3 regions of the Leuconostoc sp. UCMA20149 genome follow, and region 3 is predicted to be linked to each of the others. Evidence: a T-box and tRNA genes for the amino acid it is inferred to sense, from the RefSeq annotation. Region 3 holds a T-box; the other regions hold tRNA genes.
What was found. The T-box of region 3 lies ahead of leuS (leucine--tRNA ligase). A T-box ahead of a tRNA ligase gene usually reads a tRNA of that ligase, here a tRNA-Leu.
Positions count from the first base shown of each region.

Region 1: it has a tRNA-Leu gene. The T-box ahead of leuS (leucine--tRNA ligase) is inferred to sense a tRNA for this amino acid. The anticodon was not compared.
Region 2: it has a tRNA-Leu gene. The T-box ahead of leuS (leucine--tRNA ligase) is inferred to sense a tRNA for this amino acid. The anticodon was not compared.

Region 1 is NZ_VJYC01000014.1:18,188-26,779, forward strand. It holds gene FF105_RS09345 (adenylosuccinate synthase) at 1-1,002, opposite strand, end outside; gene FF105_RS09350 (YebC/PmpR family DNA-binding transcriptional regulator) at 1,303-2,025, opposite strand; gene FF105_RS09355 (hypothetical protein) at 2,107-3,876, opposite strand; gene FF105_RS09360 (phosphatidylglycerophosphatase A family protein) at 4,034-4,522, opposite strand; gene FF105_RS09365 (3-phosphoglycerate dehydrogenase family protein) at 4,533-5,723, opposite strand; gene serC (3-phosphoserine/phosphohydroxythreonine transaminase) at 5,727-6,809, opposite strand; tRNA gene FF105_RS09375 (tRNA-Leu) at 7,045-7,128, shown strand; gene FF105_RS09380 (hypothetical protein) at 7,310-7,594, opposite strand; gene FF105_RS09385 (ABC transporter ATP-binding protein) at 8,001-8,592, shown strand, end outside.
Region 2 is NZ_VJYC01000001.1:199,395-207,986, reverse strand. It holds gene FF105_RS01280 (BspA family leucine-rich repeat surface protein) at 60-2,504, shown strand; tRNA gene FF105_RS01275 (tRNA-Leu) at 2,693-2,776, opposite strand; gene FF105_RS01270 (ArsR/SmtB family transcription factor) at 2,840-3,184, opposite strand; gene FF105_RS01265 (cadmium resistance transporter) at 3,192-3,803, opposite strand; gene FF105_RS01260 (universal stress protein) at 3,963-4,430, opposite strand; gene FF105_RS01255 (Nramp family divalent metal transporter) at 4,444-5,847, opposite strand; gene FF105_RS01250 (cation diffusion facilitator family transporter) at 6,207-7,124, opposite strand; gene FF105_RS01245 (NAD-dependent protein deacylase) at 7,205-7,906, opposite strand; gene FF105_RS01240 (hypothetical protein) at 7,910-8,592, opposite strand, start outside.
Region 3 is NZ_VJYC01000003.1:4,826-13,417, reverse strand. It holds gene FF105_RS03300 (putative polysaccharide biosynthesis protein) at 1-804, opposite strand, end outside; gene leuS (leucine--tRNA ligase) at 894-3,320, opposite strand; T-box leader at 3,421-3,622, opposite strand; gene FF105_RS03290 (phosphatase PAP2 family protein) at 3,722-4,309, shown strand; gene FF105_RS03285 (hypothetical protein) at 4,293-4,814, shown strand; gene FF105_RS03280 (peptidylprolyl isomerase) at 4,817-5,584, shown strand; gene FF105_RS03275 (universal stress protein) at 5,620-6,060, opposite strand; gene FF105_RS03270 (amino acid ABC transporter ATP-binding protein) at 6,180-6,914, opposite strand; gene FF105_RS03265 (hypothetical protein) at 7,054-7,191, shown strand; gene tuf (elongation factor Tu) at 7,278-8,465, opposite strand.

The DNA of each region.
Region 1 (8,592 bases), on a different contig from region 3:
TGACAAAACATCCAATGAGTTAATGGCTAACTTAGTCAAACCAGAAACTTGCACCGCATGACGCAAAGCAACCGCGTCTAACCAGCCAATACGACGAGGACGCTTAGTAATCACGCCGTACTCGTGACCCACTTCGCGAATATGATCAGCAATATCATCAAACAATTCTGTTGGGAAAGGTCCTTCACCAACTCGAGATGTATAAGCTTTAATAACGCCAACAACATCTTGAATTTGCTTTGGTCCCACACCCGCACCATTCATCACACCACCTGCTGTTGGATTAGAGCTTGTCACATAAGGATACGTACCGTGGTCAACATCAAGCATCACACCTTGTGCACCTTCAAATACAACACGTTTGCCATCTTTCATCAACTGCCCCAACAAGTAAGATGTATCTGTCACATAAGGTGCCAACTGACGACCATATTCAACATAAGTTTGGTAAATGTCATCGTAATCTAACGCTTCTTCACCATACAATTTAGTCAATTGGGCATTTTTAAATGGCAAGTATTCTTTTAGCAACTTACCAAATACTTCTGGATCAATCAAATCAGCCACGCGAATACCAACACGTGAAATTTTATCCGTGTAGGCAGGACCGATACCTTTTTTGGTCGTACCAATTCGATTATTTGAAGCAGATTCAGAAGCCTTATCCAACGCAATGTGGTACGGCATAATAACATGTGCACGGTTTGAAATACGCAAATTCTCAATCGTAATTCCTTGGCTTTCAACTTCCTTAATTTCAGCTAAAAGTGCTTCGGGATTGACAACAACGCCGTTGCCAAGTACTGCTAGTTGACCTTTCGTGATGATTCCAGATGGTAATGCAGACAATTCAAATTTTGTTTGACCATGCCAGATCGTGTGTCCCGCATTGTTACCACCTTGGTAACGGACAACAGCATCCGCATGTTCAGCGAAAAAATCAACGATTTTTCCTTTACCTTCATCGCCCCATTGGGAACCAACAACAATTACACCAGACATATTTTTCTCCTGTTACGCCGATAGCTGCTTTCAGACGGGATAGGTTTGTCGGAGAAAGCCAGCATTCTGCATTCAGAATAACTAACCTGTTTGCGCCTATCCGTGAGTGTCCCTCTATCATCGTTCATTTTTGTGTAAAACACGAACATTAATTGTGATAAACGCCTTTTACCTATTTATTTTACCATAATCATAAATTTATTTTTGAGAAAAGTGATGTTAATTTCTAATATTATCGTTTAAAACGTTTGCCTCATCGAATTTATAAAAATAAAAAAGGACATATAATGTCCTTTTAAATCAGTCTGCCGTCGTATAAACAGCCAAAACGTCTTCGTTTTCTTCAAGTTCATCAACCAAATGATCTAGTTTTTCACGATCTTCATCGGTAATTGTCATTGGGTTCTGCGCAATCATCGTAATCTCTGCGTCTTCCAAGACAAAACCAGCTTCAGTCAAAGCGCCTTCAACCGTCTGAAAGTCTGCTGGATCAGTGTAAATTTCAAATACTTCATCAGCTGTTTGAACATCTTCAGCGCCTGCTTCTAATGCTGCTTCCAAAACGGTGTCTTCATCCAAATTAGGATACGCTTCACGATCAATTGCTAAGTAACCTTTTCGGTCAAATTGGAAAGCAACTGAACCAGATGTGCCTAAAGCACCACCAGCATGTTTGAATGAATTACGAACGGTAGAAACTGTACGATTAATGTTATCCGTTGATGCTTCAACTAACACAGCGACACCGGCTGTGCCATAACCTTCATAGGTCACTTCTTCAAACTTTGCACCACCGGCACCAGATGCTTTATCAAGTGCACGTTGAATGTTGTCCTTTGGCATGTTAGCTGCCTTAGCTTTTTCAACAACCAAACGCAATGATGCGTTCATCTCTGGATCTGCACCGCCAGCCTTTGCAGCAACATATAAGTCGTGTGCCAGCTTTTGAAAAATCTTACCACGCTTAGCATCTTGGGCGTTTTTACGACCTTGGATGTTATGCCATTTACTATGTCCTGACATTGTGTCATCTCCTTGAAATATGAATATTCAATCTATTTTATCAAAAAAACGAACGATTTACCAGCTTGACCGATATGATAGTTATCGGGCTAACCGTTGTAACCTCAGCTTTACTTGATCAAGGGCCCCACGTAGATTCCTGACAGCGGCTAAAATTTCAGCAGTCGTTGATGTATCATCTAATATAGACAACAACTGCTTCTGTGCTTTCTGCACGATTAACTCTTTTTTAAAAACACGTCTATTTGATTGTTTCAATAGCATAGTTGCCATCGCATTCACGCCTTGCCTAGCTGTTTGCAAATCAATAAATGTCTCTGACAAGTCACGATGTGTTTTTTTCATGGCGGCAAATCCCTCACAAGTATGAATGTGGGCAATTAATTTTTGTAAAGTGGGTTCATTGGCCACACTACTTTGATAAACTTCCTCTAAAAGAAGATCTAGCTGACTTTTCTCTGTTTTTGTTGATGCGCTAATCATTTTCTGAGTGGCTTGCAATTGCTGATAGGCAGCCATGATGGCTTTTGAATCTACTGACTTCATAGTTTGTTTTAAATATTTGATGTCGCTAACAATTTCTTTATCTTGACGCGAGCCATTCATTGTCGTGAGCAACTGACGTGCTAACTTCAACGCCTCATCCAACTCCGCTTGTTTCCGACGTACGGATGATCTCAATCGATTGGTTAGAGAATAGATAGAAGAGATTGTCGCCTTGCTATCGTATAATGTATTGTCCAACACAAGTGCATCAATTTGAACATCATTGTCTTCCGACCACCGACTCATGTAGAGACCATTAAGATAGGTCTCAGCAAACTCAACTGCTTTTTCACGTTCAATTGTTGCCTGTGTCACACGTTCAGATAATAATTTAAGCACAAATTGTTCATCTGCCATGGCGCCTTTATACATGGCTTGAATAAATTCAATGACAATTTTAACTTCAGGTTCCCTTGCAACGTTACTTGTCCCCATATTTGCCATTGTTTCTTCTAAATCACGATCGAATTTTTCACGTTGTTGCAATAATACGTCAAGTTCTTTTTCAGCATTTTGATACAATTCATCCCAATTTTCATGACGTTTTTTGGCTGCTTGCAGTAACATCGTGTTCAACTGTTGGTACACATTTTCGGAAGATAAAAGCTTATAATGCTTTAATAATGCGCCTAAATCACGACGGTATTTGGGTGCTAAATTTGTTAAATCACTAATTTGATTTGTTCGCAACAATTGTGCATCAGACATTCTCCTATATAACCTGGTACTTGGCCCCGCATTTAAATCGGTTAAAGCTATTTTTCTATCAATTCGTGCCAAAACAGTTGTACTTGTCAATTTAGAAATCGCTGCTTTTAATTCATCAACATTGGATTCAGGATGGAGTAATAACTGTGATAATGACAATACCGCTTGTCTAACTTTTGTCTCATTACCAACTGGCATGACGTCGTAAAGGGTCATCTTAGCTTGCCGAAGTGTTTTTTGATGCACTTTTTCTGATGCCAGCATTGTGTCGTGCAAGAAACGACGCGCTGTTATTAATTCATCATTGGATTTTGCTGTACTGAAACATTTTTTTAGTTTTTCCAGAGCAGTTTGAACGTCGGTATTATTAACGAGATGGGGTGGCACTTGCAATCTTCGTGTTGACTCAAGTACTTCATCTCGGACAATTTTATCAGGATGAAAAATTAAGTCAAAATCGAATTGATTCGTGAATTCGGCAGCATTTCTGTCCGAAACTTTATCAATTTTTGCTTCCCAATCTTTTTCTTTCGCTAACATAAGTGATGCAATTGTGCGCCGTTGATTGACCCAAACATAATGTTTTTGAGGTGCCATATCCATTGTTCTTTCTCCCCTTCACTTTCTAACCAGTCATATTATATTTCTATTTTAAAAAATGAAAGTGAATAATTATTGACCTAATCATGTTGAGATAAGTAAGAATTTTAGGCATTATGAAGAATTTGTGTCCAAAAAAAACGCATTGCTGCGTTTAATAGTTATTACCACCCAGTAATTCCAAGTAGGTCATAGCAGCACTGGCAATTAGCGCTGCCAAGATATCGTCAAGATAAACATTAATACTATCTGTTTTATCGTTGATAACACCAATCAATCCTGGCTTCAAGTCATCTAATAAACCGTAATGAACAGTTGCAGCTGCAGAGAATTGCTGGGTAATTGCAATCGCTAAAATTTCATCGACATTGTGGCCATTAGCATCTCGTTGCAGGCGACGTTTTAACGGTTGATCATCTGGCATCGTTTCCGCTTGCTCATCCAAATAAAGCGCTGTCAAAATAATATCTGCTACTTCATCTTTGTGTAACACACGTGAAATAGCTTGTGTCAATGTTTGTTCATCAAGCTCATCGTGGTATTTGTCAGTTAAGAAATTACGAGTGCCTTCTGCAATATCTTCAATTTCAACGCCACGCTTTGCTAACTGTGCAATGGCTTGCTCTTGTAATTCTTGTGTCATAATATCTCCTTTAATCACCAATCATCATATTTGGATTTTGATAACGTCTTGTTAAAATCACGTGTGGAATTTCATCCAAAGCTGTTTTGACATGTTCCTGTTGCGCTGATGTAAAATCATTGATGGCTACCAAAGTATAGGCGTATTGTCCAACAGCGCGGTTGCTCAATTGCTCAATGTTAATGCCATTATCTCCAAAAAAGGCAGAGATTTGACCAATCATGTTTGGTACATTCTCATGAATTATACCAACACGATAGTTGGTGGTAAATGGTTCATTAACATCAGGATAATTTACAGAATTAATAATATTACCGCTAGTTAAATATTCATCTAACTCCTTGGCTGCCATCAGAGCACTTGTATCTTCGGCTTCAATTGTTGAGCCCCCAATATGTGGTGTAATAATAACTTTAGGATTATCAAACAAAACATCATCGGCAAAATCAGTAATATACATACGAAGTTGATCACTATCTAATGCGGCTTTAGCCGCGTGATCGTCGACAATACCACCACGTGACAAATTCAATAATGCTGCTTCTGGTTTCATTAATTGCAATTTGCCAGCATCAATAAAGTGATCGTTCTTTTCTTCCATTGGAATATGGACGGTCACATAGTCGGCTCGGCGCAAAACCTCTTCAACATTACGCGCATGAACAATGTGTCGGTCTATTCGCCATGCTGTATTAGCATTTAGGCCGGGATCATAACCAATCACATCCATATCCAAAGCCAAAGCTGTGTTGGCGACCTTAGATCCCACATTCCCCAATCCAATCACGCCAAGCGTTTTACCAGCCAACTCTGTGCCTCGGTAGCCGCCTTTATTTGATTCAGTCCGCAGAGACACATCCCCACCACGTGTCTGGTTAGCAAATTTGATTGCCCCAACTACCGGACGAGCAGCTAAAATCAATGAGGCAATCGTTAATTCTTTAACAGCATTTGCGTTACCACCAGGCGTGTTAAAGACAACAATCCCCCGTTTTGACAAATCTGCAACCGGAATATTATTAAAACCAGCACCCGAGCGAACAACGGCTCTTACAGTATCTGGAATCACTTCGTCAAATAAATTTTGTGAACGTAACAAAATTCCCTTGGGTGAGTCTTGCGCATTAATATCGTAACCATGTTGCGATAAATAATCCAAACCCTTGCCGCTTATGGCATTATACGTTTTTATATTAGTCATTGCTTATCCTTTTTCTACTTTGTTTAAAAATTCAATCAGCGCATCAACGGCTGCCATTGGTTGAGCATTGTAAAGTGACGCTCTAAAACCACCAACAGAACGATGACCACCAAGATTAAACAAACCATTTTCTTTTGCTTGAGCAGTTATTTGTGCATCACGTTCCGCATCATTGGTCGTGAAAACAATATTCGTTAGTGAACGATCTGAAGCTTTTACTGGTGCTTCAAACAAACGGGATTCGTCCAAAAAGTCATACAGTTTAGCTGCTTTCAAGCGATTGCGACGCGTCATTTCATCAACACCGCCCTCTGTTTGTACCCAAGACAAGACTAAGTCAAGGGCGTAAATGGCAAATACTGGCGGTGTGTTATACATTGAATCTTTATCTAAATAATTTTGATAACGCATCATTGGACCGACGTTTTCAATAGATTGCGAAGCTAACCAATCTTTTTTGATAATTGCCAGTGTCACACCAGCAGGACCAAGATTCTTTTGAGCACCGGCAAAAACGGCATCGAATTGAGTTATATCATAAGGTTCTGCCAAAATGTTCGAGCTCATATCAGCCGTTAAACGACCAGTTGTTTGCGGCAATTTATCTTGATGATAGGTTGTGCCTTCAATTGTGTTGTTAGTCGTGATATGCAAGTAATCATAAGCATTCGCATCAAAATCACCCGCTAATTTTGGTAAATAACGATAATGTTGTGGCTTGCTTGAGCCAACAATTGTCGTTTTTTTACCTAGCATTTGAGCAGCTTGTGCCGCTTTAGCCGCAAAATTGCCGGAATCAAGAACCGCAATGCTTTGTTTGTCGGTTGCCAAATTCAACGGTACCATTTCGAATTGTAACGAACCACCGCCTTGAACAAATGCAACACCATATTCGTCGGGAATAGACATCAAATCGCGCAGGCGTTGCTGCGCACTGGCCATTATTGTTTCAAACTGTGCCGAACGATGTGAAATTTCCAAAATGGACAGATGTGTGAATTCATTTTGTGCCAAATCTGCCTGAATTTGGGAAATAACTGGGGTCGGAAGTACACCCGGACCCGCCGAAAAATTATACGTTACCATGACCATTCCTTTCAGTATACAAAAAGACGACATCAGTTGTTAAACTCATGTCGTCAGCAATTCCACGTTATCATACGCAAAGAATCCCAATCACACGAGTGATTGAGTGGAGGAAGAAGCTAGATTGAATGTGAATACTGTCATTACTATTTCCTTTTCTTACGTAACATTAGAATACCTTATTGAGAAAATTTGTCAACCCTCTTTTTTTCGGGTATAATAAGGGAGTTGATTTGCCGATGTGGCGGAACTGGCAGACGCGTACCGTTCAGGTCGGTATGATGGCAACATCGTGCAGGTTCGATTCCTGTCATCGGCATATTCCCCGTTTTCTCACAAATGTTGAGGAAACGTTTTTTTATTTGCATAAATGTTGATTTAACGACTTATCAATCATATATTGTCAAAACATTTGATCTCATCTATCATTACTAAAACGCCGTTTTTCAAACAAAAAACGACCTTACCACAAACATGGTTGCGTCGTTTTTTTCAATCATTTAAAACCACTCATCATCAACCCCTCTTTGTAATGTCAATGGTCCGGTTTGAGACTGGATTGTAAAATTATCAGAGGTTAATCCTGTCTTCTTTTCAAAAATCTTGATGAATGTACCAATATCTGTATTCGGATCTTCATTTGATCTTAATGTTAAAAGGTAATGCTTATTTTTAGGGTTACTCCAGATACCTAAGTCACCTAGCATATCTAAGTTTAATCCGCTAATTGTGTCATCAATTACAATTTTATATTGCCGACGATGCAAAACATTGTTTATTCCCATTTCACTCTCCTAAACTCATTAATATTTTAGTAATAGATTAACTAAAAATTATCATGAAAGCGCTTTCTTGTCAACCAACCTGCTCTCTTAAAGTATGGTAAAATCAAAACACTCAATTTTTCTGGAAGGTAATTTGAGCCTGTCAGGTGTTTAATTCATAAAGAATTTCTAAAAAAAGTTATCACTTTCTTAACTGCAATGCGCTTTCTTTGATTTTTCACAATTTGACATTATATTTAAGTGAGAGAATACTTTTTGAGGAGGCGATAATATGCGAATTACTTGGTGGTTAATGGCTGGCGTTTGTTATTTATGTGCTTTATTATTATTTGCACTTATCGTCATTGGTCGTTCTATTATGGATTGGTAGCCAATTATTCCTTGAAAAGCGTATAATAGCTTCATTATGAGAAATCCAAATGGACGAATGAGTCCCACAGAAATTAAAAAACAACTTGCCCAATCTGATACGACTGCTATTGAAATGTTACGGTTTGTATTTGGTTCGGTCTTAAAAAGACGTGGTTTAGTCATCTTAAATGTTTTTTTGTTGACTCTAATGGCTGTTTTAAATTTTGTGGTCCCACAGTTTACAAAAAACATTATCGATCACGCTTTACCTAATAGTCAACAACAGACGCTATACACTAATGTTATTGGTCTGTTAATAGTCACAATCTTTTTAGGCGTAGTCAGCTTTGCCTCAACTTACATGATGCAAATGCTTTCGCAACGTGCAATAACTGAATTACGTATCAAAACCTATCGCTTTATTTTAAAAGAAGATTACGCATTTTTTCAAGATGCCAAAACTGGTGATCTCATGGTGCGTTTAACGAGTGATATTGGCAATTTGCAAATGCTGATTAGCTCCAATACTTTTGGCATTATTGGCAATATTTTTACTTTCGTTGGTGTCCTAATTTTTTTGTTTATTCAAAATTGGCAACTCGCCTTAATGGTATCAATCACCTTCCCAATTTTGTTTGTCACAATTC
Region 2 (8,592 bases), on a different contig from region 3:
TTGCCTCGACCGCGGTTAAAAGCATTCAATTTGAAGGCAACGTGATAGCACCAGTATCAATGACTAATTTATTCGCTAATCTAGTGCAACTCAGTGAGTTGATTGATTTGCAAAATTTTGATACGAGCAACGTCACTTCAATGGCATATTGGTTTTACAATACTAAAGCGCTTACCAATCCTGATTTAAGTTCGTTGAATACTAGTAATGTGACGGATATGTCTAATATGTTTTATGAGAGTGGTGTCACTAATTTGGACTTGAGTAGTTGGAATGTTGATAAAGTTACTACGTTTGGGTATATGTTTGCTCAAGCTGTTGAATTAGCGAGTTTGAATGTATCTAATTGGGGTAGCAACCGTACGGCAGACTCAGCTAATATGGCGTACATGTTTTACGGTACGAGTGCCTTAACCAATTTAGATTTAACTAACTTTAAGACGACCAATGTCACATCTATGAGTTTTATGTTCTACAACACACCTTTAGCCAGCCTTGATCTCAGTGACTGGGACGTCACAAAAGTGGCAGGTTTCGATAGCATGTTTTATCAAGCAACAAAGCTAGCAAGTTTGAATCTTACCAATTGGGGCGTTGGGCGCACAGTACCCTCAGTTAGTATGATGTCCATGTTTAGAGGTACTTCTGCCTTAACCAATTTAAATTTAACGAACTTTAAGACGACTAATGTCACGGGTATGAGTTATATGTTTTGTCAAGCGAGTGCCTTGACCAGTCTTGATCTCAGTGACTGGGACGTCACAAAGGTAACAAATTTCAGTTATATGTTTTATAATGATACAGCGTTAACCACTTTGAATTTGTCGAATTGGGGTAACAATCGTACAGCAACAACTGTTAGCATGTCTTATATGTTTGCTGTATCAATTGGTGCGATAAGTGAGCTAGCTACTTTAAATTTGACAAATTTTAAGACTAATAATGTTACGAATATGTCTTACATGTTTCAATGTACTAGATTAAATAAATTAGATTTACACACTTGGGATGTCGCAAAAGTTAGTACTTTTGCTAATATGTTTTACCAGGCAAAGTTAACGGCTTTGAACTTGTCAAACTGGCGGAACAATGATTCATCAACCTCTACCAGCATGGCCAGCATGTTTTCTCAAACGCTTGCATTGACTGAGTTAAACCTTTCAGATTTTTCAACAGCAAATGTTACTGATATGTCGTCAATGTTTAGTGCAACTCAGCTAGAATTTTTAGATCTTCACATGTGGAACGTTACCAAAGTGACATCATTTTCTTTTATGTTTAATAACGCTAAAAATTTAAAGGAATTAAACTTAACAGATTGGGGAAGTAGTCGTACGGCAACCACTGTCAACATGAGGTATATGTTTTATGGCACGGAAACATTAACTACTTTAAACCTGACTAATTTTAAAACAACAAATGCTAGCAATATGGAGTATATGTTTTATGGTACGGGTCTCGAAAGTTTGAACTTAAGTAGTTGGGATGTAACTAAAGTCACAAATTTTATTTACATGTTTTGTGTAACTTCGAGCTTAAAGACCTTGGATTTATCTAATTGGGGCGTTGATCGCACAGCGTCGGCTGTTACCATGCGTTGTATGTTTTCAAATTCTACTGCTCTAACTACTTTAATTCTGACTAATTTTAAGACTACCAATGTCACGGATTTATCTGATATGTTTCGACTTACTGCATTAACTGACTTAGATCTTAGTAACTGGGATGTAACTAAAGTTACAGATTTTAGTAGCATGTTTAATAACTCAAAAATAAGAACCTTGAACCTTTCGGGTTGGAATACGCTTAGTGATGTTCGCAATTTCGACGTCACGTTTACTGGGACTGCTGATCTCTGGAAAATCACGTTGAGTGAGAATATTAAGTTTACCAAGATTTCTACTTTTGTGACAGCACCATCTATTGGTACAACGATTACAGATAACGGACAAAACTACAAAACCACAAGCGCGTCTTGGCAAATTGTTGGTACCGGAACGGACCATCACCCAACCGGAGACATGGTTACCACAACGGAAATGTACGCTGATCGATTAGAACCCGTTACCTATGTTTGGGCGCAAGCGCCCACTTTTGATGGCGTTGCTAACCTTACTTTTGGTCCACTTGGGGCTGGGAATTTCCGTAATGGCAACAAACCGTTGGCAACTAATATGGCAACCGGCACAGTTAATCTCATCAACTTGGAAAGCGGGATACCGTACAAAGTGTCTGTGGTACAAACAAGTGATTGGACTACATCTGGTCAATCAGCAACGATTTCAAAGAATGATTTGAGTATTCAATATGGTGACAATAGTTTAACCGATAGCGTTGACTTCTGGTCGGGTAATTCGACAACCAGTCAAAAGAGTATTTTGTTTAATCACAATACCACTAACGCATTTAGCATTTGGCTAAATCCTAACGCGGTGATTGACACTATATTATTAGGCAAACAGTTACAATCAGAATTAACTTGGACATTGAGCGAGACGCCGTAATCAAAAAAAGACATCGAATCAATTAATTCGATGTCTTTTTTTGTTAGGTTTTAATTTTAGAAACTTGTAAAAGTCGATAAGCAGACTGAACAAAATGTTTTTAAATTCAGCAAACATTGCTGGTGTAGCCAATAAAAAAGAGTGATACCAAGCGTTTCACTTAATTTCACTCATTATTACCTTAATTATGCCGCCGGTGGGAGTCGAACCCACACGGTGTTGCCACCACTGGATTTTGAGTCCAGCGCGTCTGCCAATTCCGCCACAGCGGCATATGCTGCGTGGTTGTCTGATTTCAAACAACTACACTAGAATACCAAGATATCGCTACCCTGTCAACCCTTTTTATTTTTTTCTCTTTCTTCAGCCAAAAATTCTTCGTGTGTTTCTTTTTTCAGAACGTGCGAAACGTGATTCAAGGCATTGTCTAAAAGCGTCAAAACATGAGAATCGCTCAAGCAATATAGAATTTCACGCCCTTGACGTTTGGTTTGCACTAATTGTGCTTCACGCAAGAGTTTCAACTGATGAGAAACAGCCGATTGTTCCATATCCAAAATCGCGATAATTTCCGAAACACTGTAAGCGCGTTCACGCAAAAGCTCCAAAATTGTTAATCGCTGACGATTGCCCAATAATTTAAAAATGGTTTCTAGTTCAATAATGACATCTTTTTTCATACCCCTATTATAACAGGGTAAATAAATGTTGTAATGTACCAGCTGCAAACATGACATAAATACCGAGTGCAACATAGATAATCAGCTGTACTTTATCACCAAAGCGTTCTAATAGTCGGTAAATAATCGGCATTTGTGTCACTCTATAAGCAAGCAATAAAGCCAACGATAAAATCACAATAAAGATTACAAAAATTATTGGTAACAACGTTAAATTAATCATTGTAAAATATGGCACATACAGCACAATGTTATCAGCACCACATGTTGCTATCGTAATTCCCACCATTTTGAGAATTAGTTGTTTTTTACCGGATTGGCGTAAATTATCCGCAACTTCAGCCACCTCATCTGAGTCGGAATAATAATTTTTGATACCAATAATAATTGGCAAAATACCCAACAAGCCTAATAGCCATTCTTCAGGCACTTGTTTGAGTCCTAGAGCAATAACTACCGAAATCATCACTAACACTGCGTTACCAAGGTAAGCGCCGAAAACGACTGATCGTACTTGTGCTGGTTGACGATATTGTCCAAAAATAAATAGCAAAATAATAAAATAATCAGTTGTCGTCCCAATATATGATAGTGCCGCCGTCATCAATGTTTGTAACATGCCTTCAATTTCCTTTATATGAATTTATATTCATATAAATTATAACATGAAATATTTTTCATGTATAGACCAAAAAATAACTGCCGCTTGATATCAACCATTTTCAACAGCGTTTACACTGTTTGAAATAATCGTTTTAATCAATTAGCAGTTATGTGTTTAACTATCGTGACGTGCGACCATTGATGAAATCTTTGCATGGCGAGCAACGTAAGCGGCTTGTGAACCTAGCGATCCCCAGAAACCTTCACGCGAATGTGCACCAACAATAATCAAGTCAGCGCCAACACGTGGTGCAATATCCTGCACAAGTACCTCGCCTGCCTTAGCGCCATCCGCAAAAATCGTTTCAACGTTAACGGCCCCTTTTGAGACAGCATACGCACGATATTTTTCCAAATTAGCTTCAAACTCGGCACGTTTTTCTTTAATAAAATCAAGGTGTAGTGCGTCGATTGTTGACAAATCACCCATTTCTAAAACTGTGGCAATTGTCAACTTTGATCCGTCTTCACTAGCCTGATGAATCGCATTAGCTAAAGCAAAGTAGCCTTGCTGTGATTCATCAACACCAACTAAGATGTTTTTAAATTGCATTGGTTCGATGTTTAAGTTTAATTCACTCATGATATCTCTCCTCTTAGGCACCAAATAGTTGACCAATAATTTGAACAACCAATTGAATATTCAAAACTGTTAAGACAGCGAATGTAATCCATCCCAAAACTGTCATCCACATTGGGTTAGCAAATTCTTTACCCATAATCTTTTTCGATGATGTGAATAAAATTAATGGTGCCATAGCAAATGGCAAAGCAACTGACAAGAAGACCTGTGAATAAACTAGCAATTGATCCAGTTTATCTTCAGCACCACCGTAAATCAATGTGAAAGCAACAACTGGAATCAAAGCTAATCCACGTGTTACGACACGACGCAACCACATTGGGATACGCATGTGTAAGAAGCCTTCCATAATGATTTCACCGGTTAATGTACCAGTAATCGTTGAGTTTTGACCTGATGCTAGCAAAGCAACCGCAAATAGTGTTGATAGTATTGGTGAAGCAACTGCACCAGCAATTGTCTTATCACCCAAAGCACTATACATTGAACCAAAAGTACCAACTTTATCAGCGTGACCAAAGAACAAAGCCGCTCCCAAAATCAAAAGTAATGAATTGATAACAAAAGCCAAAGACAATTGGATATTTGAATCCCATGTCATAAAGCGAACCGCTTCTTTAATTGCAGATTTGTCATTACGATCAACCTTACGTGTTTGTGAAATTGATGAGTGCAAGTAAAGGTTGTGTGGCATAACTGTAGCACCAATAATACCCAAAGTCAGTGTCAACTTAGAGTCGCCACCACCAATAGGTGAAGCACTACTTAAATCTTGTAGTTGTGGCAAATAACCACCAAACAAAGCTGTCAATTCAGGCTTTGATAGCACAACGAGATAAGCAAAGATAACCAAGATTGTGATGATAAGCGTCATCACAATCGCTTCAATCTTTCGGAAACCAAATTTCATTAGTAACAGCAGCAAAACAACATCAAAGGCTGTCGTCAGAACAGAGGCAATCATTGACCAACCAAACAACAAGTGTAAGGCAATCGCGCCACCAATAACTTCAGCGATATCTGTGGCCATTAATGCCAACTCTGTCATAATCCAAAGTGCAATACCACCTGGTTTGTTAGTGCGATCACGCGTTGCTTGTGCCAAATCTTCTTGTTTGACAATACCTAATTTACCGGCCATATATTGTAACATCATGGCAATCAATGATGAAATCAATACGACTGATAACAAAACATAACGGTACTGTGCACCACCACCAACAGAAGTTACCCAGTTACCCGGATCCATATAACCAACGGCAACAAGAGCACCAGGGCCTGAAAAGGCTAATAATTTTCGCCAGAATGAACCATCTTTCGGTGCTTCAATCGAGCTGTTAACATCACTCAAACTCAAAGTGTCATCAGCATTTTCAACTAGATGATGCTTTGGGTTAACGCTTGTAGAATCTTGCATTCTATCTCTCCTTTAGATTTCTCCTCAGAACAAAATAAACGAATTTCGACTTGACATATCGTGAATATTCACTTGTCGGCAAACTTACTGCGTGCCAAACAGATACAACAAGTGCTAAATAAATTTCATAAAGGGTTTCATTCAACACCGCAGTTGAAAGCTTATGAAAATTACCTAACTCGACTATTGTCGCTCCAGTACATATTACATATTACACGCTATTCACAAAACGTCAACAACAAAAAAAAGCGCATTTTAAAAATTCGCCTTTTTGGTGATTAAAATGAAAGAAAATTCTCTCTAAATCAACTTTTGTAATCCCTTTCATTAAATTATTACATTTTCGTAACATCACAATTTTAAATTTGGTTGCACGTTTGGTCAAAGCTAGATGTTTCAATTTGAATGGTGACATGACTAATATGAAAGGTTGTTCGCAGGGCACTGGTGATATCTTCTAAAATAACTTGCCCCTCAGTGGCAGTGCCATTTAACGAGAGATGAACCGTTAAGGCAGTTTCGGTAGTTGACAATGGCCATATATGCAAATCGTGAAACTGCGCCACACCGTTATGGTTAGCAATATACTGGGCAATAGCTACCTCATCAATGCCATCGGGTACACCATTTAGAGCCAAGTTAAATGTTGATTTAATCATTGGCCATGATGTGATTGCAATCACCACACCAATAATCATCGAAACAATGGCATCTATTGCAACCCAACCGGTCCATTGAATGAGCAAGCCAGCCACAACAACACCCAAAGACACACCTGCATCAGCTAACAAATGAACGTACGCTGTTTTTTCATTGAGGTCATGTGACTGATGTCCGTGCTCATCAGGTACACCAGAAACTCTAAACAAGAATGCGGTCGAAAAATTAATCACAATACCAACAGCTGCCACAATCATAATTGTAGCCCCACTAGCATGACTGACATTCGAAGTAATCAAATCCCTAATACCTTCATAAAATATAGTTACGACGGCAAATATTAAAAGTAAAGAATTAAAAATACTGGCTAGTATTGACATATTATGCCATCCGTAAGTATGTTGTTTAGTAGCTTTCAAACCAAAAACAACCACCGCTAACCAAGCAATTATGAGTGCTAAAACATCGCTCAAATTGTGAAAAGCATCAGCAAAAAGTGCCGTCGAATGGGCAATTTTTGCAAAAATTAATTCTGCCAAAACAAAAACAATATTTAAGGTAATCCCAATCACATAAGGTCTTTGTTTCATTTTTAAAGTTTGATTTGTACGTGCCATCTCGTCTCCCCTGAAATATACTAACCTCATTCTACCACTTAATATGAAAAAATGTTCATATATTTCAAGTTTGTTGAAGATTAAGATAACGCCGCGAAAAAGTCACCCGCGTCACCCACAATTTGATCAATAGGATATGGCGTTGCAATATATTCTAAATTGACAGACATAACCGTTGCTTGCGGACTAGCATATTGAAGCAGTCCGGCAAATGGATAGACCTGAAAACTCGTCCCCACAATCACAATCAAATCAGCTTCCCGAACCCAAAGTGCTGAACGTTCCACCTCAAACGGCATTTCCTCATAAAAAGTAATTCTTGGTCGTAAAATGGCGTCATCAGCTCTTTTCATGCTCTGCAAATAGTCATGATAATCGGCTTTTTTGCCGTCACGTGGTGCATAAATATCATAGAGAGAACCATGAAAACGAATCAAATTTTCTGGCTTTGAACCTGCTTTAACATGTAAGTCATCAACATTTTGCGTGATAATTTTGGCTCGATTAGCTTGTGTCAAGGCAGCCATTTTGTCATGAATAACATTCGGTTTAGCTTCAGGAAAATACATATTATCAATCATAAATTGATATTGTTTTTCTGGTTCATTTTGAAAAGCCGTGGCACTCAACAAGTACTCTGGTCGTAAGGCAACACCATCATATATTCCGCCTTTAGAACGGTAATCAGGAATGCCCGAGAGCGTTGACACACCCGCTCCCGTCATAAACACAATATGATTAGCGTCGTCAAAGCGCTTTTGAATTTCTGGTGTGACTAACATAATTTAAACTCTTTCGATGTAAGGTAATGCTAATTTTTTAAACAATTCTGAGACTTTCATAGCATATAATGCTTTGAAAAAAGCTGGTCGATCCGCTTCGTTTTCAGGTGGTGTAATGACAAAACTATTTTGCTCATCCCCCTTATTTAGACCGACATAAGCTGTCTTTTTGGTCTGAAAATCTGTCATTTCCGAATGGAAAATCGTAAATACCTGATTAACTGGTAATGCGAGCTGGCGTTGAGACAAAACACTTGTTAAGGTAACATACTCTTTTGCATTTACAGTAGGCTTTCCCCAACTGGCTAAAACTTCGTCAACACCAACAAATAATGTTACCATTTGGTGTCGAATTTGGCGTGATTGCTTCAAATCTGCCTTTAATATTGGCTCGGAAAGTTTCTGCGCAGCCGTATATGCGAGCGGATACTTATTTGCTAGAACAGCTGTAAAATCATTGGCCTCAACTAAATTATCGGCAAATACCAAGGCATCTAATACCATGAGCAAACGCCATAAACTCTCCTCATCCAGATCACCATTTTCTGGCGTTAGTTCAGACTGAACACCTGCCAAATATGCATCAGCCGTTTGTTGTGTCAACATTTGCTTTTTGGCTAATTCTCGGTAAGTAATCGCGTGAACAACTACGCGATGCATACGCGTTGCAATTTGAATTAATTGTT
Region 3 (8,592 bases):
AATCACTTGTGACATCGCTGACACACTCATCAATTGGTGCCCCTGAAAAATACCCCGAATCATCGACATAAGTGGAAAAATCGCTACTGCTGGGGCCAACGAATGTAGTACTGGTATGACATTAGCATTACCATTAGACAACCACGGCGCTGCAACATATAAAATGGCGCCAAAGAGAATGCCCAAACCAATTCCAAGCCAAATCGACTGCCGAGTGAGTTGTCTCGAACGGTAAATGTCGCGTTTGGCAGTAAGCTCGGCAACAATCTTTGAAATCGCCGCTGGAATGCCAAACGTCGCGATAGCCAAAAAAACAGCATAAACGTTGTAGCCCTGTGTAAATAAACCATTTGCTCGGTTACCGTACACACCCAACATTGCCATCCAAGGCAAAATGTACAACGCACCCAAGATACGCGACACCATATTACCAACTGACAGCCATGCGGAACCTTTTACCAATGTTGCCTGGTTGTCGTTAACATCTGGCATAGGTGAAGGTACAACAGTTTGTGGTCGCGTATTTGTGGTCTCTGTTACCGTCAAGTTAGGCTTTTTTTGGATAATATTTTTGCGCGCTTGATCATTTTTTTGCTTTAATAACGCAACATCAGCATCGGACATCACTTTTTGTTGATGAGACTGAGGTACTGAAACACCGGCGCGTGATGGTGACTGTTTATTTTGCACACGTTTGCGTGCACGTGCCAAAATTTCCTCAGCACTTAACATTTGTCCATCCACATTGATTTTATCAACACGATTTCCGCTATTGAGATTTTCTGGACGTTGATCATCCGACATATTTAGTGACCCCATTTTTTGATATGTACCCTCACCTAGGTGAGGATTTACGTAACATCATTGATATAAATGTCACAACGTTTAAATTTTTAGCCTACTACAATATTAACAAACTTACCAGGAATCGCAATAACTTTACGAATTTCTTTGCCGTTAATGAAGTTTTGGACATTATCGTCTGCTTTAGCAGCCTCGACCATAGCATCTTTATCAATATCTATGGCAACAGTTGCTTTACCACGCACCTTACCGTTGACTTGGAAAATAATTTCAACCGTGTTCTCGACAAGCTGATTTTCATCATAAGTTGGCCATGGTTCGTAACTCACACCTTCAGTATTGCCTAATTTCTGCCATAATTCTTCGGCCAAAAATGGTGCAATTGGTGCTAACATTTGTACAAAGCCATTCATATACTCAATTGGTAAAGCATCTGACTTATAAGCGTCGTTAACAAAAACCATCAATTGCGAGATTGCCGTATTGAAACGCATGTTCTCTAAATCATCTGTGACTTTTTTGACAGTCTGGTTATAAACTTTATCCAGATCGCCAGGATTTACCGTTGTTACATGGTCACGCAACTTGCCCTCATCATCAACTAGTAATCGCCACACACGATCCAACCAACGGCGTGACCCAGCAACGCCTTCTTCAGACCATGGCTTGCTTTGTGTTAATGGTCCCATGAACATCTCATATACACGCAGTGTGTCGGCGCCATAGTCATTAACAATCTCATCTGGATTAACCACATTGCCTTTTGATTTAGACATCTTCTCGTGATTTTCACCTAAAATCATACCTTGGTTGACAAGCTTTTGGAACGGTTCTTTCGTTGGTACAACACCTAAATCGTACAAAAACTTATGCCAGAAACGAGCATACAATAAGTGCAAAACAGCGTGTTCAGCACCACCAACATATAAATCGACATTCATCCAGTATTTTAACTTTTCTGGATCTGCCAAAACCTTTGAGTTATGTGGATCAACATAGCGTAAGAAGTACCAAGAAGATCCAGCCCATTGCGGCATAGTGTTGGTCTCACGTCGTCCTTTAACACCATCTTCTCGTGTCACGTTTAACCACTCCGTCGCATTGGCAAGTGGTGATTCACCTGTACCTGAAGGCTTCAATTGATCTTGCGTCATTTCTGGTAAGCGAAGTGGTAACTCTTCCTCGGGTACAAGTGTCTGCGTCCCATCTTCCCAATGAATGACTGGGATTGGTTCGCCCCAATAGCGTTGACGAGAAAAAATCCAATCCCGTAATCGATAATTGACTTGTTTATGTCCAGCGTGATTGTCTTCCAACCAGTCAATCGCAGTGTTAATAGCCTCTTGCTTATTTAATCCGTCCAAAAAACCAGAATTAATATGCGTGCCGTCACCTGTATATGCAGCTTCATTCACATCCCCACCAGCAATTACCGGTGTAATTGGCAAATCAAACTTCTTAGCAAATGCAAAATCACGTTCATCATGAGCCGGAACCGCCATAATCGCTCCTGTACCATATGATGACAACACATAGTCGGCAATCCAAATTGGCAATTTTTCACCATTTATTGGATTAATACCATAAGCACCTGTGAAAGCACCCGTCTTGTCTTTGTTAAGATCAGTTCGCTCCAAATCAGACTTAGTTGCAACCATAGCTTGATAGGCGGCAATGGTCTCTGCTTGATCTGGCGTCGTAATTTTTTCAATTAAGTCGTGTTCAGGAGATAATACCATATATTTGGCCCCAAACAGAGTATCAGGTCGCGTTGTGTAAACTTCGATTTCATCATCAAAGCCATCAACTTTAAAGTTAACAGAAGCACCAGTTGATCGACCAATCCAATGCCGTTGTTGTTCTTTAATCGCTTCAGGCCAATCTAGTTCTTCTAAATCATCTAACAAGCGATCTGCGTACGCAGTAATGCGTAAAACCCATTGCTTCATGGGTTTGCGATAAACTGGATAACCACCGCGTTCAGTTTTACCATCAACCACTTCTTCGTTGGCAACAACTATACCACCGCCTGGAAAATCAGGCGCCCAGTTAACCATAATCTCATCTTCATATGCCAAACCTTTTTCGTACAACTTCTCAAAAATCCATTGTGACCATTTATAGTATTCCGGATCAGTTGTATTAATTTCTCTTGACCAGTCAATCGAGAAGCCTAAAGACTTAATCTGTTTTTTAAAAACTTGGACGTTCTTGTTTGTAAAGCCGGCAGGATTATTTCCCGTTTTGATAGCGTATTGTTCAGCAGGCAGCCCAAAAGCATCCCAGCCAATGGGATGTAAGACATTAAAACCCTTAGCACGCTTGTAACGACTAACAATATCCGTTGCTGTATAACCTTCTGGATGCCCGACGTGAAGCCCTTGACCTGATGGATAAGGAAACATATCCAAAACATAATATTTAGGTTTATCTGATTTATCCGGCGCTTTGAATGTCTGATTATCTTCCCAATATTTTTGCCACTTATGCTCAATTTCTTTGTGATTATATGCCATAAATTTATTCCTTTGTGTGATTTATTCCAAGTGAAACATCAAGCACTCTTTAGATTAGCCGGCTTCAAATAAAAAAACCTATGCCATGCAAAAAAGCATGACATAGGGTGAAATTTGAATTCACGGTACCACCTATGTTCACGTACTACTACGTCTCTATTTGCCTTAACGCGGGCAAACGTTACAGACTACTTGATGTTTCACCCGTAATTCAATCAACCGAGTTCCGTATTTTGTTTGATAAGTTTTCAGCGCCACTTATTCTCTACAACCCCGCCATACGTACTAATGTTGACTATAATGGTTTCATTATATCACATCTCTACACAATCGGGTATAATCATTGTATGCGTAAATTACACACAATCCCCATTCTGCCTTGGATATCTTTGATAACTTTTATGACTTTAACAATTGGTGTGTTGTTAAAAACTAAATTCATACAACAACTTGACACCTTTGGGCAAGGATTAATTCAACATTACGATCATCAACATAACTGGTTTTTCACAACAATTACTAGTATTGGTAATGTCAGTTGGAGTGCTATTATTCTGGCAACTATTTCACTTTGGCTCATCTATCACCACTTTTATCGTGAAACGCTATTCATTGGATTTAATGTGATTGTGTTTGCGGGTTTAAGCAACCAAATCTTTAAAAATATTATTGCTCGACCGCGCCCAACACCTCATTTGGTTCCTGCATCTGGGTTTAGTTTTCCTTCGGGACACGCGATGGTAGCCGTTTTACTATATGGCAGCCTAATTATCATTTTACATCGTCACCTAAAATCTAATTGGCTACGCCACTTAGCTTCCTATATGCTGATTGGATTAATCATTTTAATTCCCATTAGTCGCGTCTACGTCAATGTTCACTATCCGAGTGATATCTTAGCTGGCATGACAATAGCATATACCATGCTCTTTGCCAGTCAACAACTATTTTTCAAAAATAAAGGAGTACATGATGATTCCGTCAAGTAATACATTTACACATCAATTAATTGAACAAAATATTAAAATTGGTGATTTGGTTTTGGATGGGACAACAGCTAATGGCGTTAATACACGCTTTTTAGCAACGCGTGTTGGTAACGAAGGCCATGTATTGAGCTATGCAACCACAAAAGATAACGCCAACGCCGCAGCCGCCTCACTCTTCATGAGCGGTTTATCAGAACGTGTCACTTTGCTTGGCCACCAAATTACACCACAATTACGTACTGATATGGGCGAACGAAAACAAATTAGTGTTGCAATTTTTGATTATTCGTCTGATACAGAAAACACACATGATCAGCCCTCAAATCTGATTGATCAAATTTCGTTAGTTTTGCCAAAACTAACGCATGGTGGTCTCTTGATTACAAAATTTAATGCAACGCCAGAAGATTGGCTAGATTATTTGTCAGAACTTATTCCAGAAGATTTCAGTCAAGCTAACTATACGACATCCACAACTCAGACATTTATCATCGAAAGGATTTAATCATGAAAAAATTCGCCCCACAAATCATAATGGCAGTGATTCTTGTACTGCTAATCGCTGGTATTGTTGGCTACCAGCATTTCGCTAACTCATCAAACTCAGAGACGTCAACCACAAAAAAGGATCCAAAGTTAGAAAAAGTTGCTTTACCTCAATTGACTAATACTGTGTCTGAGAATGAAAGTGAAGTCACGCTGCATACGAGTTATGGCGATATCACTATCAAATTATTTAACAAATATGCACCATTAGCTGTTGAAAACTTTATCACTCATGCTAAACAAAGCTACTATAACAATACAATCTTTCACCGTGTGATTAACAATTTTATGATTCAAGGTGGCGATCCCAAGGGTGACGGCTCAGGCGGAGAGTCAATTTGGAAAGGCAAAGACAGTAGCATTGATAGTGGTAATGGTTTCAAAAATGAAATTAGCACATCACTTTATAATATTCGTGGCGCCGTATCAATGGCTAATGCTGGAGCAGACACAAATGGTAGTCAATTTTTCATCGTTCAAAACAAAAAAAATCTTTCAAAGCAAGTCGACGCCAATAATTACCCTTCAAAAATTTATAATGCCTATAAAAAAGGCGGTGTCCCTAGCCTAGATGGCGATTACACTGTTTTTGGTCAAGTAATCAAAGGCATGTCAGTAGTAGACAAAATTGCTGAAGCAAAGGTTGAAGACAGTAGTTCAGGAGAAGCTTCAAAACCAGTTGATCCTGTCAAAATTACGAACATCACGATCATTAAAGAAGCCAAGTAAAAACACCAAATGATTTTCAACATTTGGTGTTTTTTTTACTTTTCAGAAGTACGCATGATGAGAACATCTGTATTCGCAACTTGTGTCACAAATGATGGAACAGTTCCAGCCATTGCCCGTTGTAGTCGACTCAACCCTGTTTCCCCAATCACAATCAAATCATTTTTGTGATCCTTAGGAAAGTGACGAGCAATTACTTGCTTTGGTGATCCAAAACGAACATGAACATCGACATCGGTATGACCTAAACTCTGCGCATACTCATAAGCCTTGTTGATTGAAGCTTCAGCATCTTGCTCCATCTGATATACAACATCATCACTCATCGCAATTGAACCAAAATAGCCACCGCCATTGGTATCGACAACAGTTAAAATGTCAATATGCGCTTCTGGAGCAAATTCAATCACCTTTTTAATTAGCGTGTTCGATACCTCTGAACCGTCGATTGCTACTAAAATATTGTGATATGCCATGACCCAACCTCTTATCGTTCTTGATACTTTTATTATAACGCTATTTCTTCGAAAATGTAAGCGCTTTTAATAACTTACATCATTTTCAGTAAATTTAAGTATCAATCGCAGGCATAAGATTATAGAACTTTCTGTAAAAAGTCTCGTGCTCGTTCTGTTTTGGGCGTTTCAAAGAAAGTTTTTGGTTCAGCAATTTCTTGAATACCACCGTCAGCCATAAACCACACTTGATCCGCAACTTCTCGTGCAAAACCCATTTCATGCGTGACCACAATCATCGTCATGCCATCCTCTGCCAGTTGTTTCATTACTGCCAAGACTTCACCAACCATTTCCGGATCTAGTGCACTTGTTGGTTCATCAAAAAGCAACATGTCGGGGGACATTGCCAGCGCACGTGCGATTGCCACACGCTGTTTTTGACCACCAGAAAGGCTTGCAGGATATTGGTCTGCCTTGTCAGACAGTCCGACTTGTGCCAATAACCGTTTAGCTGTTTCTGTGGCAATTTTATCATCTTGCCCCTTTACTTTAAGGGGTGCTAGTTTGATGTTTTCAAGAACTGTCAGATTTGGGAATAGATTGAACCCTTGAAAAACCATACCCATTTTTTCACGAAGCTGATCAAGCTGAATTTCTTTTAAATTGGTTAGTTGGTTTCCCTCGAACAAAACGTCCCCACTTGTCGGGGCATCTAACATATTAATCGCTCTCAAAAATGTTGATTTACCTGCACCTGATGGGCCGATGACAGCAATCACTTCACCTTTCTTTACAGTAACGTTAATATCTTTAAAAACTGTTTTGTCACCAAATTTCTTTGTTAAATTTTCAATCACCAATAAATCAGCCATATCGCTCTCCGTTTCGAATTATTAATTTATATTATACACGATTTTCATATATATGCAGTTTATATACATTATAATTTGAATAAAATGTATATTTTTGCATAAAAAATAATGTAAAATTAAGAAAAAGTGGAGGACCATAATGGCAAAAATTGTTAATCGTGAAGAAACTCAAACAACCCCGATAGATGACCTTTTCGTTTTACCAAATGAAAAGGAAGATGATGTTGCACGAACGGCTGCTTTAGGTCGAGACAGCGAGACTGAGACACATAAATAATCACACCAAACAGGTATGCTATTGCGTACTTGTTTTTTATTAAAAAAAAAGAACATGCAATGCATGCCCTTTTAAAACTAATAATATTAGTCTTCGATTTCAGTAACTGTTCCGGCACCAACAGTGTGGCCACCTTCACGAACAGTAAACTTCAAACCTTGTTCAATGGCAACTGGTGAGATCAATTCGATTTCGAATGTCACTTGGTCACCAGGCATAACCATTTCAACACCTTCTGGCAATTCAACAACACCAGTAACATCTGTTGTGTGGAAGTAGAATTGTGGACGGTAGTTTGTGAAGAATGGTGTATGACGACCACCTTCTTCTTTACTCAAGACATAAACTTCGGCCTTGAACTTCTTGTGTGTTTGAATTGAACCTGGCTTTGCCAAAACTTGACCACGTTCGATTTCGTTACGATCAACACCACGCAACAATGCACCAATGTTGTCACCCGCTTGAGCTTCTTCCAAAGTCTTACGGAACATTTCGATACCAGTTACAGTAGTCTTCTTAACTTCATCCTTCAAACCAACGATTTCAACTTCAGTACCAGTAGTCAATACACCACGGTCAACACGACCAGAAGCAACTGTTCCACGACCAGTAATTGTGAAGACGTCTTCGACAGGCATCAAGAAAGGCTTGTCAGTTTCGCGCTTTGGTTCTGGAATGTATGAATCAACAGTATCCATCAATTCTTCGATAACCTTAACTTGTTCAGGGTCACCTTCCAAAGCCTTCAATGCTGAACCCTTGATAACAGGAATATCATCACCAGGGAAGTCATATTCAGACAAAAGTTCACGAACTTCCATTTCAACCAAGTCGATCAATTCTTCATCATCAACCAAGTCTGTCTTGTTCAAGAACACAACAAGATAGTCAACACCAACTTGACGTGCCAACAAGATGTGTTCACGTGTTTGTGGCATAGGACCATCAGTTGCAGCAACAACCAAAATAGCACCATCCATTTGAGCAGCACCAGTGATCATGTTTTTAACGTAATCCGCGTGACCTGGGGCATCAATGTGGGCATAGTGACGCTTCTCAGTTTCGTATTCGATGTGAGAAGTGTTAATAGTGATACCACGTTCTTTTTCTTCAGGCGCGTTATCAATTTCAGCAAAATCAGTTGCTACTTTACCTTGCTTTTCAGACAATACCTTTGAAATAGCAGCAGTCAAAGTCGTCTTTCCATGATCGACGTGTCCAATAGTACCAATGTTAACGTGGGGCTTAGTGCGAACGTAAGTTTCCTTAGCCAATGTAGTTTCCTCCAAAATTCATTTTTCAGTAATTCTGAAAAATGTTTATAAATATATTTTACAACGCAAGCCGTCAAAAGACAACAAGTAACTTGCATTTTTCCGGCTCTTGAAGCCAAAAATTATT